DNA from 3 places in the Marinococcus tarijensis genome. Region 3 is predicted to be linked to each of the others. Evidence: predicted binding sites of a transcription regulator. Region 3 holds the regulator's gene; each other region holds the start of a gene.
The links. Region 3 encodes Rex, which represses fermentation and respiration genes when NADH is low (regulators of the CRP and FNR family bind a similar motif). Its sites were predicted from a motif close to TTGTGAAATATTTCACAA; they were not measured.
Positions count from the first base shown of each region.

Region 1 (4,271 bases), on a different contig from region 3:
ATGATTGGAGGCGTAAAAAATCAGCCTGACATTAGAATCCGAAATGATGCTTTCAATCTCTAACGATTTCAGCCGCCAATTAATCGGCAGGAAAACGGCCCCCAGTTTAAATGAAGCAAACAACACATCCAGTATCGCAACGTCATTTGGTGCGAATATACCGATGACATCCCCGCGTTTTACTCCCTGATCCTGCAAATAATTCGCTAAATTCTCTGCCCGGATGTTTAAATCCTGATACGACCATTCTGTACCCTTTCCCGGATCAATAATTGCTGCTTTCACTCTGTCAAAATCTGATCTTGTTTTAATCCAATCATAATTCATATTTATCTTCTCCTTTATCAATATGATTCCGATGTTGGATCGATTGCTTCAATTCCCCCCAATCATTTTGATAAATATTTTGGTCCATAATTTTCAACTCGTCAGAAATAATAGGATCAAAATCCATCTTTGATAGAATATCCCTCTGTAAATCCAGCCCCGGACCGATTTCAATTAATTTTAAGCCTTCCTCCACCAAATGAAATACGGCCCGTTCAGTTACATAAAAAACCTGTTGGTTCAGTTCTCTCGAATACGCTGCGTTAAAATCTACACTTTGGACATCATTTACAAATTTATGCGAGTGGCCTTCCTGTTCAATAATCAGCTGATTATTTTCACAAGAAGACTGACTGCCCGCCACCAGGGTTCCTGAAAAAATAATAGTCTTCACAGTTTGACTTATGTCTATAAACCCGCCGCTTCCGCTCATTTTATTACCAAAACAAGAGACATTTACGTTTCCCCACCGGTCGATTTCCGCAAAGCTGAGATAGGCTATATCATGGCCGCCATGATATATAAAATCCCATGTCAGTTCATGGCGCATTCTCGCGTCCAGGTTATAGTTCATTCCAAAGCGGTCTTTACTGCCGATAATGCCTCCAAATACGCCGGTATCAATATTAAGCTGAACCAAATCCTCCGCATGTTCTTCTATCAATACATTTGGCAGCTCATTATTTATACCAAAACCAATACTGACTACATCCCCTTCACTTAAAAACTGGGCAGCCCGTCTTAAAATAATTTTACGGGAGCTGAGTTCCATAGGCTGCTCCTGTATATCACTCACCCGGTAGTGGCCTGATAAAGCAGGATCATAATAAGCCTGCATCACCTGCTTATGGTATTTGGGGTTTTCATTTATAACAACGTAATCCACGAGTTCACCGGGAATAAACACCTCATGAGGGGGAAAGCTGCCGCTTTGAACAATTTCTTTAACTTGAACAATCACCTTCCCGCCATTTTGATGGGTGGCGGCCGCTACACTGTATCCTTCTCCCAAATGGGACTCATGAGTCATAAAGATATTTCCTTTTTCGTCAGCGTAAGTTCCCCGTAAAAGAGCTGCATCAACGCCAGGAAAGTCATAGTGTAAATATTCTTCTCCCTTGATTTCTAATACAGAGACTAAGCTCCCGGTGGTGGCATCATTAACCGTTCCACCTGAATATCTAGGGTCTACGCTTGTATTTAAACCTATTTTTGTAATCATCCCCGGCGATGAAACGGAGTGATTCCGATATTGTACAGCAAGAATTCCCTGTGGAAAAAAATATGTTTCAACTTCATTATTTTTAATCGCCTCAATAGTAGCTGGTGAAGCCGTGAGTAGACTCGTTATTAACCGTTTAATCATTCCCCGCTGGACGAAAGCATCAAGATCAATCCCGCCCTCGTAATCACTTATATCATTTGCGATAATAAAAGTAAGATTATCCGGACCTCCAGTTTTATCGTACTCATCAACTATATTTTTTAATATTTCTGCTGGTAAATTTCCGACAGATAAGGCTGCAATGGAAATAGTATCTCCAGGGGTAATAATGTTTTTCAAATCATTGTATGAAATAACCTGCATGTCCCAACCTCCCTACAGTATTTATCCTGCTATACCTTCACCATAAATGTACCCCCTTCTTTATCCTCATCCTACAGTTTTAAATTTATCATTTTATACAACAAATGTAAACAGTTTCAAATTATACTCTAATAATGCTCTGAATAATAAACTAGTAGATATTGAATTGGCTTTAATCCAGACCCTGTTTCTATTATTTACAAGATGAAAGGTTTTCCAGACGATGTGGACGTGAATTCGACCTCCATCGAGATTGTTTATTTATTTTTTTGAATAATCACAATTTTTTTCGTCAAAAGTGGAACGAAACTCTGGCATGGAGCGTATATCTAGAAATCAAACGTGGTTTCAGCTTTTTCTTTTTTCCACTACGTTCATGTATACAGAACGAACTTTGCCGTGGTGCCAGAAAATACAAGTGATGATACATGCATGCGAAAGGAGAACTCAATGGGTAAATGGGCAGAACGATCAACCAGTTACTGGAAAGACGTTCGTATCGCTTTATAGATAAGCAGCTTCTTTATTATCATTTCTCTTCTATTCTTTCTGTTTCTGGATTAGCAGCTATTACTCTATTGCTGAGGGGGGAAATATGTGCGTAAAAAGAAAAAAATTATCATTTCTGCGATGCCTTTTCGTTCCTATACCAAAGAATAACAACTATTACAGCAGTACCGGAAGCGAGGGTGGCAGGTAGCTGGGTGCTCTGTCTTTAGCTACTCCCTAACCCCCGCCCCTTCAGCTGATAAAAACATTCGTCTTGTCCTTTCCCGCGACTATCATTCCCTGCAACGGGCACAAACGGTCCCCTGGAGGTTGATTTGCTCCTCGCCATTGCTCCATGTGCTCAAAGGCGAACCAGGCGCTCCCCCTTTTCGTGACGCCTGGTCCGCTCCTGTAGCCCAGGACTACCGTGCAAAAAGTCGTTTTTGGCTGTTTTTGTTTGTAAGTACCATTCTTGGAATCATCGCCCTTTTATTTATACTCTCCATAACCCCATCGCCTTCAGCCTTCACAAACTTTTTGTTCTTTTTGCTATCTATCATCGTAAGCGTTACCATCACGAGTTTTATTCGATGGTTATGGGTGCAGTTTATTCTTTCGAAAGCGAATCGTATTACTCGGGGCCCGCACCGGTAGTATATTGCTTTGTGTTCTCATCACACAGCAAGTTGGTTTCCGCAAATACTCACGAAGAATCTTTCCCTTCCTATTAACCATCTTTATGCCGCTAAAAGTAATCATAGAGTGTATATAAGTTCTTTAAAGACCACAGACGAAAGGAGGCTGAAATGCAAAGTATAAAAGATACAGTGAAAGAAGTGGTCTATGCCATTCTGCCGCTGTCATTGGTTGTTATTTTGCTGCAGGTGACCTTTATTGGGATGCCCGCCGGGATGCTTGTTCAATTTTTCGCTGGGGCGGTGATGGTCTCCCTGGGATTAATATTATTTTTATTAGGCGTGAATATTGGCTTATTGCCCATAGGGGAAATGATCGGTGCCTCCTTACCGAATATTGGTAAACCCGGATGGATTGTCATTGCTGGTTTTCTTCTTGGATTTGTAGTCACGGTAGCGGAACCGGATGTGCGGGTGCTTGCTACGCAGGTGGATCTTGTGTCCGGCGGATTGATTTCCAGTAATGTGCTGATTTATACCGTGGCGTTGGGAGTTGCCATTTTTGTGGGCCTGGCCATGCTAAGGATTTTGTTGAATATCCCCATCACCTACCTCTTGATTGGTGGGTACGGCACAGCCTTTGTCCTGGCTTCTTTTACCCCTCCCCAGTTTGTCCCCATCTCGTTTGACGCCGGAGGGGTTACGACCGGGCCCATGACCGTTCCGTTTATCCTTGCCCTGGGAGTGGGTGTTGCTTCTGTTTTAGGAGGCAAATCAGCTTCTGCGGACGGATTTGGCTTAGTGGCATTGGCTTCCATCGGACCGATCCTTGGTGTGTTAGTGCTGGGGGTGATTTTTGGATGACGATCCACCTGTTTGATGGTTTCGGCCATGTGTTATATGAAGTCACTTTTGCGCTCCTCCCTCTGTTAATGTTCTTTTTAGTATTTCAATTATTTATTTTGAAGCTTTCATTTAAGAAATTACTGGATATTTTTAAAGGGATGTTTTTAACATTTTGGGGCCTTGCCTTCTTTCTACAGGGGGTTCATATTGGGTTTCTGCCAGTTGGGGAAACGATGGGAACCACGATGGGAACCATGGAGCATCAATGGCTGCTGATTCCCATCGGGTTTGTGCTCGGTTTTGTAGCTACCTTCGCGGAACCGGCTGTCCGTATCCTGAATCATGAAGTGGAAAAGGTTTCGGGTGGGTATATTCCGCAAAGAGTC
Region 1 covers NZ_JBQOJA010000016.1:58,650-62,920, reverse strand. The annotation lists gene fadD (long-chain-fatty-acid--CoA ligase FadD) at 1-327, opposite strand, end outside; gene fadX (fatty acid degradation protein FadX) at 317-1,915, opposite strand; gene ACTTK7_RS10575 (DUF1538 domain-containing protein) at 3,211-3,903, shown strand; gene ACTTK7_RS10570 (DUF1538 domain-containing protein) at 3,900-4,271, shown strand, end outside.
Region 1: a site for Rex is predicted at 2,020-2,037, ahead of fadX (fatty acid degradation protein FadX). Genes of this name have one in related genera too.

Region 2 (4,271 bases), on a different contig from region 3:
GATCCATGCCGTTTGTTACGAGCTCCCGAAGCTGTTCCTTCATATTGGCAGAGAGCTCTGGGTGCTCTTCAGCGTAAAAGCGCTTCAAATAGGCTGTATACTGCTCCCGGTACCTCATCATTTCCCGGACGACCCGCGCATCCTTCGTCCGGAAGTATTTGGGATCACTTATAATGCCGTCTATCCATACTTCAAAGGTGTTCTCCCATGTATTCCGGTCCTCGATAAAAATACTTGAGAAATATAAATGAAATTCATAAGTCTGAACCTTCAGCTCCTCGACTTCTTTTGGGTCCGTCGTTGCGTAAGCAGATTCCCTGTCTGATTCCTCCAGCGTTTCGTACCATGAATTCGCCATTTCCGCTGCGTGATTGACAAAATAGTCACGGATCAACTGGTTGGTGCTCATACGGCACCGTCTCCCTTCTGTATGCAGAGTACTCATATCCTTTTCCGTGTTCCTTAAAAAAGGTGAAGCTAAACGGGGAAAATTATGTCTCCGGCTGGAGCTGGCGGGACCTCCGTAACGTCCACTGGTCTTTTTCAAGGTGTGCTTTAAAGCGGTTCATGATCCAAAGATGAATAAACGCCTGGGTATATTGATAAAAGTACCATGGCATAGACGGTACATAATCATGTACCGCTACAATGCACTGGTTCGTGTGAGGAATTTTACGAAATTCCAGCCGGCCCCGTTCTCCTTCATTCACCTGTGCAAGGAGCCCCCCGGTAATATAGTACAGCGCCCGGTCTTCTTCGCTGCGCTCTTTAGAATAGGAAAGCTCAAGAAATGTTCTTTTCATGAAAGCAGGCCGCAGACCGTACAGGTAACGATCCGTCGTTTCCACCTTTACGAAAGGGCGCAGAAGCTTCGGGAGCCACTTGATATAATACCGGGCCGTCCAGTCCGCGTCTCTTCCACTTGGAATAGTGACGCGCTGGACCGAGCGGACCTTCCGTTCTACAGGTGACGGCTTCAGGCGTGCCAAAATGGATGACTGCTCCTTTCTGCTTTCCTTCAGGGAGTTTTCTGCGGCCTCCTGAAATGAAATTTCCCCATCACTAATGCCCTTCACACTTTTTGCCGGATCAGCCACCATTGGGTGGATCAAGCTTTCAATCAGCGGATAAACGAGGCTTTTCGGCGTCCCTGTAGTCACACTCACCCACAGTCTTGAAAGGCGCACGGTGAAAAAAGGCACGGTGACTGCATACCGTTTTTTTCCCATGACCTTTGAAGTGATATCCATCATTTTCCGGTAGGTCATTACGTCCGGCCCTCCAACATCAATGGAACGATTATAGAGCGATTCCTCCCCGATACTCTTCTGCAGACTGTTTAATATGTCGGCAAGCGCAATCGGATGGGTCTTGGTCTGCGTCCATTTCGGAAGAATCATGACCGGCAGCCGCTTCACCAGCTTTGCGAGAATAGGGAACGAGGATCCCTGCGGGCCGACAATTAATCCTGCCCGTATAGCAGTCACAGGCGTCCGGTATGATTTCAGAATTTTCTCCACCTCAAGCCGGCTGCTTAAATGGCGGGAAAGACGGTCAGCTTCAGGAATAATGCCGCTCAAATAAACGACCTGCTTCACCTGCTTCTGCTCGGCGGCACGTGCGAAATTATCCGCCAGAATAACATCCATATCCTCAAACCGCCCCTGAGTCAGCTTGGATGTCGGCATCATCGAATGAACTAAGTACAGAGCATAATCTGCTCCTTCGAGTGCCTGTTCCGCGTCTTTTAATGAAAATAAGTCACACGAGCGCCATGTTACATGCTCCTCGTTTTCCTTTGTATCTATGTTTCTCGACAGAGCAATAATATCCGCATGCTTTTTCAGTTCCTTCATCAGGTTTCGTCCGATGTATCCACTGGCGCCAGTAATAGCGATGACCGGTCTCCGGCCGTTTATATCCTTCATGCTTGCACACTCCTTTTCGCTTATTAGCTTTACACACACCATTCCCTAATTTCTCCGCCACTAATTACATATTTATTTTAGAAATAATCCACTGCGCAATTATCACTGTAACAAAGCTGACGAGAAACCCAAAAACTACAAAAGCAAGCACCCACAGCCATCCTCTGTCGAGATTCAGACCGGCGAGCAGACCAATCACTGCCCACGTCAAAGCTGTCGGCAGCGCATATTTTAACGCATTTTCCATCGAGTCATTCCCCCTCTTCTGCTCCTTTCCCGTTTCGATTTCCTCCCAACACGTAAGTTCATCATTTGTTCACAACTATCCATTTTCTGTACTTGTATCAATTTGTGAAATAGTGCACAATGTAAATAGATAAAGATTGCTCATTCATTCACATGATTCATATTCGAAAGGGGATTTTATATATGAAAAGAAATCACGTCCACCGGGTTGTTGTTGTCGGAGCCGGCGCTGTCGGCAGCGGCTATGCATTTTCGTTAATTAATCAGGGCGTCGTCGAGGAGCTCGTGATCATCGATCTCGATGAACGCAAGGCCGAAGGGGACGTGATGGATCTCAATCACGGTAAAGCCTTTGCTCCGCACCCTACTAAAACATGGTTTGGCACCTATGAAGACTGCCGGGATGCCGACATTGTCTGCATTACCGCCGGTGCCAACCAAAAACCCGGTGAAAGCCGTCTCGATCTTGTAGGCAAAAATACGGCTATATTTAAAAATATCGTCGGTCAGGTGATGAATAACGGCTTTGACGGAATATTCCTTATCGCTACCAACCCTGTGGATATTCTTACGTATGCCACCCAGCAGTTCAGTGGCCTTCCAAGAGAACGGGTCATTGGAAGCGGGACAATTCTGGATACTGCCCGCCTGCGGTTTATGCTGAGTGACTATTTCGATACTGCTGCCCAGAACTCCCACGCCTATATCATTGGTGAACACGGCGACACGTCGCTTGCCGTCTGGAGCCAGGCAAACGTCGGCGGCCGAAACGCCGTAGAGCTCGCGGATGAAAAAGAGGACAAAGATGTGAAGGAAATGAAAGGCATGATTGAAGACGTCCGCGGGGCTGCCTATGAGATCATTGAGCGCAAGGGCGCCACCAGCTACGGCATCGCGATGGGACTCACCCGTATTACAAACGCGATTCTTAAAAACGAAAACAGTGTTTTGACTGTCAGCGCCCACCTCAACGGCCAGTACGGAGAAAATAATCTGTGCATTGGTGTCCCGGCCGTCATTAACCGCGAGGGGATACGGGAAGTGATCGAACTGCCACTGAATGAAGAGGAAGCCCGCAGCTTCCGCCACAGCGCAGAGACACTCCGCACCGTTTGGGAAAATGCGAACGGACAGGCGGCTAATTAAACAAGTCTCTTATTATACAAATACAGCCCTTCCACTGCGAAGGGTTTTTTCACGTCTCCAGCCCCCGAAGCGCACGGATTCCCCATTTCGGGGCAATGTATGTTAGAATTTGAAGGAATAGTAACATACTAGTGAGAAGGAGCCTGAATGTATGAGTATTTCACGTAACGATCCGTGTCCTTGCGGCAGCGGTAAAAAATACAAAAAATGCTGCGGCGATCCCGCCAATCAGCCAGCTTATACGACTGAAGAAGTAACCAACATACAGCTGGATCTTGCAGCCGCTGCGAACAAAGACAGCCGGAAGGATTTCAGCCATTATTACCGCCGTGTCTACCGGCCGAACTATTTCCCTTATGCCTGGCATAAATTTGTCCAAAATCTGGCGCTTGCCGACTTTTTACTGCACGGCAACGAGCGCAGGGAATGGATGAACATCCATCAGCAGATAGAGCAGAACAGTCAGCACCCGCGGCTTCAGCGTCTTTATTCCAACTGGACCGGGCATAATCTGTCATTATTCCGTTTGAATAAAATGACTGACGACTGGTACGAGGTCACTGACCTGCTGAGCGGGGAGGTTCACCACATTGAACCACTGTCCTTTTTCCGGGACCTGCAGGAAAACATTGTATTTCTCGCCTTTTTAGTTCCTGTGGAGGACAAATGGTATCCAATGCTCGGCCTGCTGCCGTTCCATCCGGACTTCGGCGATGATGTCATTAAAAGTGTTACCGGCTCTGTTCCGGATAACGAAGCGGATAAAGCCGGCTGGATCACGCATCACCTGCCGGACGTGCTTCGTACACTGAAGGACGATCTTCAGGAGAAATACCAGGAAGCAGACAGCACCTCACCTTCCGCTGAAACAGAGGATGAGGATAATGCCGAAACCGAAACAAAAGAAACCGCTTCGGCCTCGACTGGTGCTTTAAACGAGGAACAGCAGAA
Region 2 covers NZ_JBQOJA010000004.1:526-4,796, forward strand. The annotation lists gene ACTTK7_RS03045 (STAS domain-containing protein) at 1-409, opposite strand, end outside; gene ACTTK7_RS03050 (NAD(P)H-binding protein) at 492-1,928, opposite strand; gene ACTTK7_RS03055 (hypothetical protein) at 1,993-2,175, opposite strand; gene ACTTK7_RS03060 (L-lactate dehydrogenase) at 2,358-3,320, shown strand; gene ACTTK7_RS03065 (SEC-C metal-binding domain-containing protein) at 3,472-4,271, shown strand, end outside.
Region 2: a site for Rex is predicted at 2,278-2,295, ahead of ACTTK7_RS03060 (L-lactate dehydrogenase). Genes of this name have one in related genera too.

Region 3 (4,271 bases):
TATATGTAACGGGAACGACTGTAACAACATTGTTGTTAGCACTCTTTAACCCCGAGTGCTAAACCCAATTATTATATTAATCAACCTGGGCTTTGTTTGCAAGAGGGAAGCGAAAATTTTTTCTTTCTTTTCCCTTCCCGGCGCTTGATGGCACCTGCATTCACATTCCCTGCTAATCGTTTTATTAACCTTCTATTTCAAAATTGTCATAAATTCGCAAGCGCTCTCTTTATTCTTCCTGTCGGCACCTGTGATACAATTAGAGCGTTCGAAACTGGATTTAACCGAGAGAGATTAGGAGTGATCCCCTTCCATGGCCGCACGTTACTGGAGCATTGTTATTATTTACGTACTTATGCAGCTGTCGGGCATCGTTGCCGTCCCGGCCCTTGTGGCTGTAGGCAGCTTTGATTCCGCTCAGCAGGCTTCGTACTTCTGGATTTTTGCGAGCTTTATTGTTGCTTTGATTGTTATTTTGATTCTGCTGATTCCTGAACGGGGCCAGCGGTTGGCATTTAACAAACCAAAAATGCCATGGCCCAATTCCATTGCCTGGGTTTTTATCGGCTTCGCTCTCGCCTACGCCGGCCAGATTGTTGCCGGCTTGATCGAACAGAACCTGCTTGGTATTGAAACGGCTTCTGAAAATACGGCGCAGATCATCGAGCTCGTCAACAGCATGCCGGCCTTTGTCATTATTGTAGCTGTGATCGGCCCAATTCTCGAAGAACTCGTGTTCCGTAAAGCTATATTCGGCTCGCTGTACAAACGAACAAACTTTTTTATTGCCGCCATTATCAGCTCCCTGATATTTGCTGCTGTGCATTTGGACTTCACCCACCTGCTCGTCTACACTATGATCGGCTTTGTATTCGCTTATTTGTATGTCAAAACCGGCCGGATCATCGTGCCGATAATCGTCCACTCCATCATGAACGCCTTTGTGGTCGGTATTCAGGTATTGTTCCAGGATGAAATTGAGCGCATTATGCGTGAAGCCGAGAGTGCACTTATTCTGCTTGTTCAGGGGTTGATGTAATATGAAAGCTTCCACCGCTGCCCTTTTTTACTTTGTGCTGGGCGGAGTCCTGCTGATGTTTACGTACTTTTCTGTCAGCGAGTCCTCCTGGTCGTTCTGGAGCATTCTGCTCGCTGCCTTTGCCGCGTATGACCTCGTGATGGGCTTTAACTACCTGCGCCTCATGTCGGAGCAGAAAAAGAAGAAATAGCAAAAGGGACCGGCCAATATTCAGGCGGTCCCTTTTTAATGGATCAATATACATTTTCCACTGTCGGCCTATTCGCTCTCCAGCGGGTAGTTTTTCAGAAAATACACGAGTGTCTGCAGCTCGATGGCAAGATCAATATGATGCACGCGCACAGTTGCAGGAACCGACAGGCGGGCCGGGGTAAAGTTTAAAATGCCGCTAATGCCTGCCTCCACCAGTTTTTCTCCGGTCGCCTGGGCCGCTGCGGACGGCACCGTGAGCATTGCTACGGAAACGTTATGCTCTTCAAGCTTTTCCGCCAGGTCATCGGTGTGATACACCGGCACGTTGCCAATCTGCTCTCCGACCATGTCTTTATTGATATCAAACGCAGCCACAATCCGGGTGTTTTCATTTTTGGAGAAATTGTAACGAAGCAGCGCCCTTCCCAGGTTCCCGACACCAAGAAGCACTACGTCGGTGGCCTCATCCTGGTCCAGGGTGGTCCGGAAAAACGACAGCAGGTACTGTACATTGTAGCCGTACCCTTTCTTGCCGAGCGCTCCGAAATACGAAAAATCCCGGCGGATCGTTGCCGAGTCCACCTTGACCGCCTCACTCAATTCGGTTGAGGAAACGCGGGTTTTCCCTGTTGCATACAGGCTTTCCAGAAATCGATAATATAGGGGCAGCCGCTTTGCGGTTGCCTGCGGAATTTTTTGCTGGTCTGTATTCATAATTATTTCCACCTAAATGTATTGTCATCGTCTGTAGACAGTATAGCATGTGTCCACACGAAAACGTACCGAAACGCTTACCATGCGCGAGACTTATCCTGTTTCGCGTTTCACGGAAAAGTACGATACACTGATAATATCAGAGATGTTATTAAAGGAGCTATATAAATATGATTTTACTTCAATGTTCGGCTGTCACCAAGTCTTTTGGGGCAGAAACCGTACTTGATCAAATAAAACTAGAAGTAAAGGAAGGCGAGCGGGTAGCCCTGGTCGGCAAAAACGGGGCCGGCAAATCCACCCTCCTGAAAATTCTGGCCGGGGAGTCCTCGTATGATTCGGGCTCCATCACGATGCCAAAGGGCACGACGTTCGGATATCTCGAGCAGCATACCGGTTTGAACAGTGATAAAACGATGTGGGATGAAATGCTTGATGTCTTTACCCACCTTCAAAAAGCTGAAGCTGAGCTGCGTCGTATGGAGGCGAAGATGTCCGAGCCCGATATTATTGACGACGCCAGGGCCTATGAAAAGCTGATGGCAGACTACGACCAGCGCCAGCAGGAATTCGAAGCACGCGGCGGCTACCGCTACGAGTCCGACATCCGCACGGTGCTGGCGGGGCTTGGCTTTGGCAGCTTCTCCCTCGACACGCCGGTGCAGTCGCTGAGTGGCGGCCAGAAGACCCGTCTTGCTCTCGGCAAGCTGCTCCTGGCCAAGCCGGAGCTCTTAATTCTTGACGAGCCGACCAACCATCTGGATATGGATACCCTGCGCTGGCTCGAGCAGTATTTAAGCAGCTATCCGGGTGCTGTCCTGATCGTTTCCCACGACCGGTATTTTCTGGACCAGATCGTGACGAAGGTATACGAAATCATTCATAAAAAAGCCCGTCTGTTCTACGGCAACTACAGTGCGTTTCAGGAAAAACGGGCCGAGCTGTTTGAACAGGAAATGCAGGCCTATGAAAAGCAGCAGAAGGAAATTGCCGAGCTTGAGGAATTCGTGCAGAAAAACATTGTGCGCGCGTCTACGACAAAACGGGCCAAGAGCCGGAGAAAAAAGCTCGAGAAAATGGACAAGCTCGACAAGCCGCAGCGGGACGGCAAATCCGCCTCCCTGCGCTTTGATATTGACCGCCAGAGCGGCAATGATGTACTAAAGGCAGAAGACCTTACCTTCCGCTTTGATGACAAGGCTCCTGTATTTGAGCATTTAAATGTACGCGCCCAGCGCGGCGAGAGCATTGCGCTGATCGGACCGAACGGGACGGGCAAAAGTACCTTTTTAAAAACGATCAAGGGAGACCTTGAGCCGGATGAGGGGCAAATTCAGCTTGGAAGTAAAGTGGATCTCGGCTATTACGACCAGCAGCAGGCTGAACTGAATTCGGGCAAGACTGTCCTGCAGGAGCTGTGGGATGAATATCCGCTCGAAAACGAAAAGGATATTCGTACCGTGCTCGGCCAGTTTTTATTTACCGGTGAAGACGTGCTGAAGCAAGTGTCCGACTTAAGCGGCGGCGAAAAAGCGCGCCTATCGCTCGCTAAAATGATGATTCAGAAGTCGAATTTTCTGCTGCTCGACGAGCCGACCAACCATCTCGATCTCGACAGCAAGGAAGTGCTTGAGGATGCTCTGATTGATTATCCGGGAACAATTTTGTTTGTTTCCCACGACCGGTATTTCCTGAACCGGATTGCGACACGCATTCTCGAGATGGGGAACGGCGATGTCCGCAACTACATCGGGGACTATGATTACTATTTGTTCAAGAAAGAAGAAGAACGGGAAAAAGCGGCGCTCCAGGCTGAGCGTGAAGGACCGAAGCCTGAAGATGCCGGTGCAGCTAAATCATCATTTGCAGACGATAAAGCAGCCAAGCGCGAGGCCCGCAAAAGGCAGCGCCGCATCGAGCAGATTGAACAGGATATTGAAGCCAAGGAACAGCTCGTCGAGGAGCAGGAAGCAGCTCTTTTCGAGCCCGACGTATACGAAGACCATGAAAAGGCCGCCGGCTATCAGTCATCGATCAATGAACTGAGAGGCGAATTGGAACAGCTGATGGAGGAATGGGAAGAGCTGCAGCTCGAAGAATCCAGCTCCTAGTTACAGCAAAACCCGTGTTCTCTGCAAAAGAGAGCACGGGTTTTTTGTTACGTATGAAGCGGCAGGCCGGGCGCCCCGTTTAAATCCATGCCTGAAAATTTTCCCTTTTTCCAGTTGATATAGGCGGCAGCTCCGATCATGGCTGCATTGTCGGTACATAAATGAAGCGGCGGGATCTGCAGCTTTACGCCGCTGTCTCTGAATTTTTCTTCCAT
Region 3 covers NZ_JBQOJA010000001.1:230,964-235,234, forward strand. The annotation lists gene ACTTK7_RS01135 (lysostaphin resistance A-like protein) at 314-1,039, shown strand; gene ACTTK7_RS01140 (DUF4305 domain-containing protein) at 1,041-1,229, shown strand; gene ACTTK7_RS01145 (redox-sensing transcriptional repressor Rex) at 1,298-1,945, opposite strand; gene ACTTK7_RS01150 (ABC-F family ATP-binding cassette domain-containing protein) at 2,116-4,056, shown strand; gene tsaD (tRNA (adenosine(37)-N6)-threonylcarbamoyltransferase complex transferase subunit TsaD) at 4,104-4,271, opposite strand, start outside.